Regions from separate parts of the Paenibacillus sp. FSL W7-1287 genome, predicted to be linked through region 1. Evidence: a T-box and tRNA genes for the amino acid it is inferred to sense, from the RefSeq annotation. Region 1 holds a T-box; the other holds one or more tRNA genes.
What was found. The T-box of region 1 lies ahead of leuS (leucine--tRNA ligase). A T-box ahead of a tRNA ligase gene usually reads a tRNA of that ligase, here a tRNA-Leu.
Positions count from the first base shown of each region.

Region 2: it has a tRNA-Leu gene. The T-box ahead of leuS (leucine--tRNA ligase) is inferred to sense a tRNA for this amino acid. The anticodon was not compared.

Region 1 is NZ_JBBORD010000001.1:1,842,456-1,844,830, forward strand. Features, by position in the region: gene NSQ99_RS08230 (hypothetical protein) at 120-434, shown strand; gene NSQ99_RS08235 (hypothetical protein) at 470-913, shown strand; T-box leader at 961-1,187, shown strand; gene leuS (leucine--tRNA ligase) at 1,240-2,375, shown strand, end outside.
Region 2 is NZ_JBBORD010000001.1:123,590-125,964, reverse strand. Features, by position in the region: tRNA gene NSQ99_RS00580 (tRNA-Lys) at 1-7, shown strand, start outside; tRNA gene NSQ99_RS00575 (tRNA-Leu) at 22-104, shown strand; gene NSQ99_RS00570 (heme oxygenase) at 346-666, shown strand; tRNA gene NSQ99_RS00565 (tRNA-Leu) at 846-928, shown strand; tRNA gene NSQ99_RS00560 (tRNA-Leu) at 968-1,050, shown strand; tRNA gene NSQ99_RS00555 (tRNA-Leu) at 1,094-1,176, shown strand; gene NSQ99_RS00550 (LuxR C-terminal-related transcriptional regulator) at 1,309-1,965, opposite strand; gene NSQ99_RS00545 (FAD-dependent oxidoreductase) at 1,987-2,375, opposite strand, start outside.

The DNA of each region.
Region 1 (2,375 bases):
CATTTCTTTTCATCTGTATTAGTATACCAGTTGTAACCAATGAGTGCATCATTTGCTTTCATATGTTATGCTAAAGTATCTGTGTTATTTTTTCACTCAGCAAAATGGAGGTGTTTCTTATCGCATTCGGTATCACGCGAGCTGAATTAGAAGCTTGGAAAGCAGCAATCGACCAAGGCGAAATCGCTTTTTTAACTCATTATTGGCGAGATGCACGCTTCCCAAACAGCCGAACCGTTACGAAAGTTGGCTGTCGTGATGTCAATAAGCTTGCTTCATGGTGCATCGAGCATCATTTAGATCCTCAATATATTCATTATAGAGATAAATATCCGCATTTTGATTTACTCGGCCCTTATCAATATAAGGTTTTGCAGCAACTTGGTCTTCATGATCATATTGTACGTTTTGGACTACATAAGCAACGTCAATAAAACTACGAAACAATGAAGAAAGTGTGGTGCAGCCAATGTTCTACCGAGTATGGCAAGTAGCTCTAGTTGCTGGACTGTCATGTGTGTGCGGTATAAATTATACATGGTATAGATGGTTCGATTATCAAATTCTTGGAATTAATAAAGGGTCGTTATATATAAGCCTGCAAGTATGGGGGTACGTGCTGTTAGCACTGGGCGTGCTTCTGGCGCTGTCCATTCCAGCTAGAAAGTTTACCAACGTTAAAATGATCGACAAGCAGCTGGAAATCGTGGTGGCCGTCGTATTCGTGCTTCAGCTGCCGATTGTAAGCCTATGGTTTATGGCACTGTTTATGCAGGGGGGAGAAGCAGTAAGTGGTGTGCTCATTCATTTAATATTGCTTGGTCTTGCACTTAACAGCTACCTTTCAAGTTATCCTCCGAGTAAGCAGCAGGATTTGCCCGATACAACTGAGGAGGCACCTCATGTCTCTTGACTTGACACTGCTTTGCAGGATTAATATAATCAATTATAAATGTAAACAGTAATGCAACGAAGAGGAATAGTATGATCGATCTCAAGCTTCAGAGAACCGGCGGTTGGTGAAAGCCGGTGCTTGAACGAGCGGAACTCGCCTTGGAGCAGTGTATGAACACCAATTATGGTAAATACACCGTATGTCTGCGATAAAGACAATAAAGTGAACAGCTCGTATAGCATACGGCTGTTAACTAGGGTGGTACCACGTGAGCAATCCTCTCGTCCCTAGCGTTAATCCGCGGGGAGAGAGGTTTTTTTGTGTACATTAAAGGAGGAGTATCAATGAGTCAAGAGCAATCAAGACATGGCTACAGTCCATTATCGATTGAACCAAAATGGCAAAAGTATTGGGATGAGAACAAAACATTTAAAACAGGCGAGGACAAAAATAAGCCGAAGTTTTACGCGCTTGATATGTTTCCTTATCCATCTGGCGCTGGCTTGCATGTCGGACATCCAGAGGGTTATACCGCAACAGATATCGTCTCGCGCTACAAACGTATGCAAGGCTATAATGTTCTCCATCCGATGGGCTGGGATGCCTTCGGTCTACCTGCGGAGCAGCATGCGCTGAATACAGGTCAGCATCCAAGAGATATTACATTTGTTAACATTGATAATTTCCGTCGTCAGATTAAGTCACTCGGCTTCTCTTACGACTGGGATCGTGAAATTAGCACGACAGATCCAGAATATTATAAATGGACGCAGTGGATTTTTATTCAGCTTTATAACAGAGGCTTAGCGTATGTTGATGAGGTGCCTGTTAACTGGTGTCCAGCGCTTGGTACCGTGCTTGCTAATGAAGAAGTTATCGATGGCCTGAGTGAGCGTGGTGGTCACCCCGTTATTCGCAAACCAATGCGTCAGTGGGTACTGAAAATTACGGAATATGCAGAGCGCTTGCTAGAAGACCTAGAGGAGCTTGATTGGTCAGAAAGCATTAAAGACATGCAGCGCAACTGGATCGGCAAATCTACCGGTGCAGAAGTAACATTCTCTATTGATGGTCATGATGAGTCGCTTGTCGTATTTACGACACGTCCGGATACTCTATTTGGAGCAACTTATTGCGTACTAGCGCCTGAGCATAGCCTAGTAGCGCAAATTACAACAGAAGAGCAAAAAGCTGTTGTAGAAGCATATCAAGAGACAGCAGCTCGTAAGTCTGATCTTGAACGTACGGATCTTGCGAAGGAAAAAACAGGTGTCTTTACTGGTGCATATGCGATTAACCCAGTTAACGGAGCTAAGCTTCCGATCTGGATTGCTGATTATGTATTAGCAGGCTACGGCACTGGTGCGATTATGGCTGTACCTGGTCACGATTCCCGTGACTATGAGTTTGCTACGCAATTTGAGCTGCCAATTATAGAGGTCGTTTCTGGTGGAGACATTTCTAAGGAAGCCTACACAGG
Region 2 (2,375 bases), 1.7 Mb from region 1:
CTCACCAGTTTTATACAATGTGCGCGTGTGGCGGAATTGGCAGACGCACTAGACTTAGGATCTAGCGGGCGACCGTGGGGGTTCAAGTCCCTCCACGCGCACCATATACGAATTGGACACCACCAGTTAATCTGGTGGTTTTTTTGTATTTCTATGTTTTTATTTATTAGAGCACCTGCTAATTTTGATTAATAAGATGAAATTAGCTTATACTATAATAGTTGTTACCAGGAGTGTAGAGTGTACATACAATTTCACGTTAAACAACACTGCTTAATAGGGCTAACAGGGGCTAATTAAGCTCCTTACGTAATTAATCGGAGTATTATAAAAGAAGGAGTGAAGATGATGATCGTCGTTACCAATCGTATCAAAACCAAAAAGGGGTTTGCTGAGAAAATGGCACCTCGCTTTACAGCACCAAGTCCTATGCACAAGCTAGAAGGCTTTCACAAAGTAGAGGTACTGATCGTTAATCATGAGGATCATGACATTATGGATGTGAATATGTACCGGGATACTTATGAAAGCTTCGAAGCATGGAGAAATAGTGATATGTTCCATCAGGCACATGCTAACCAAGGTCCCCCTTCCGGTGAAAGTCCAATTTTGGGCAGCGAGATTATTACAGCTAAGGTAGCTGCAACGACAAGTTTGCCTGAATAGCAATCAAAGATGGCATATCATAGCAATAGATCAAGCCTTCTGCTACATGCTTCATGCAGCAGAAGGCTTGAACATATTGCACATTATTAAGCATGTTAGTGTAGAAATTTTACAGTGGAAAATAGTTGACTTTTCTTTTTCAATCCTGTATTCTATAAAGGTACTCAATTTTTGGGTGTGCGCGTGTGGCGGAATTGGCAGACGCACTAGACTTAGGATCTAGCGGGCGACCGTGGGGGTTCAAGTCCCTCCACGCGCACCATTAACCCTTAAAGGACAAGTTCATATGAGTATACAATGTGCGCGTGTGGCGGAATTGGCAGACGCACTAGACTTAGGATCTAGCGGGCGACCGTGGGGGTTCAAGTCCCTCCACGCGCACCATTTAACTCCTTAAAGGACAAGTTCATATGAGTATACACAATGTGCGCGTGTGGCGGAATTGGCAGACGCACTAGACTTAGGATCTAGCGGGCGACCGTGGGGGTTCAAGTCCCTCCACGCGCACCATATACGAATTGGACACCACCAGTTGATCTGGTGGTTTTTTTGTTGTGTGGAAGGGATATCGTAACGAGCTATGAATACTTGATCCGAGCTAAGGCGTCGATGGGGGAGTGAAGTTTTAATCGTCGTGCTGCACTAAATCTCAATTAATCCTTCCTTTAGCGCATAATTAATGGCTTTTAATCGCTCTCTAACACCGAATTTAGAGTAGATATTACAGATATGATTTTGCACCGTATTGATGCTTAGACATAGTAAATCAGAAATTTCACTGTTATTGTGACCCTTCATCATGAGATTTAATATTTCATGCTCTCGATGCGTTATCTTTTTTCGGGTATGATCGAATCTATTGGATAGGCTTTTTGAGATAAAAAGCCTAGGGTTACAGGTTGGTGAGCACCATTCCTTATTTCTGCTCACATGGGTTATTGCATCCATAAGCTGCTCCTCAGTGCAATTATTAAGAATATAACCTTTGATTCCGATTTGGAACAGCTCACTAATTTCGGTGTCGATGGTTTTATTGTCTCCAATTAATAAAATCGGAATGTTTATTTTCTTGGAGATCAAACGTTCATGCAGCTCGACAGCTGTCATATCGTTAAGCTGCTGATCGAGTATGAGCAATCTAATGGTTGATTCCTTACATGCTGTAATGATCTCCTCACCACTTGCATATTCACCGATAATTGAATAGCTAGGCATACTGCTAATAGCCTTTTCAATGCCAATTTTCCACAGAAAGTTTTTCGGAACTCCAATTAGAATGTTGATTCTAACATTATCCATTATGGTCTCTCTCCAATCCTATCACATATGCTCTATAACTGAAGATAATTGCAACCGAATGGTTTCTTCTTGATTTACACCTGCAATGCCAAGTGCGATTTTACTGCTAATTTTGTGTCGTAGACCAGGTAGGAATCTCGTTGAGAACATGCCAAACATTTTTCCGGCATGAAGAAGTTTGTTGGGAGTAAACACGACTGAAGACATGAAGTTTGATCTTGAGAGGATATCCTCGTTTATAGGCTTGCGGACTTGCTCGTACAATGCAAGAGCCTCGTCAATGGCCAGCTGACCGTGCAAGCTTTTGGCAAGCAGTTTACTTAAGACGTCCGCGTCTTGAATGGCCATATTCATCCCTTGTCCGGAAGATGCATGAGTGAGATGAGCTGCATCACCGATCAGGGCAGCTT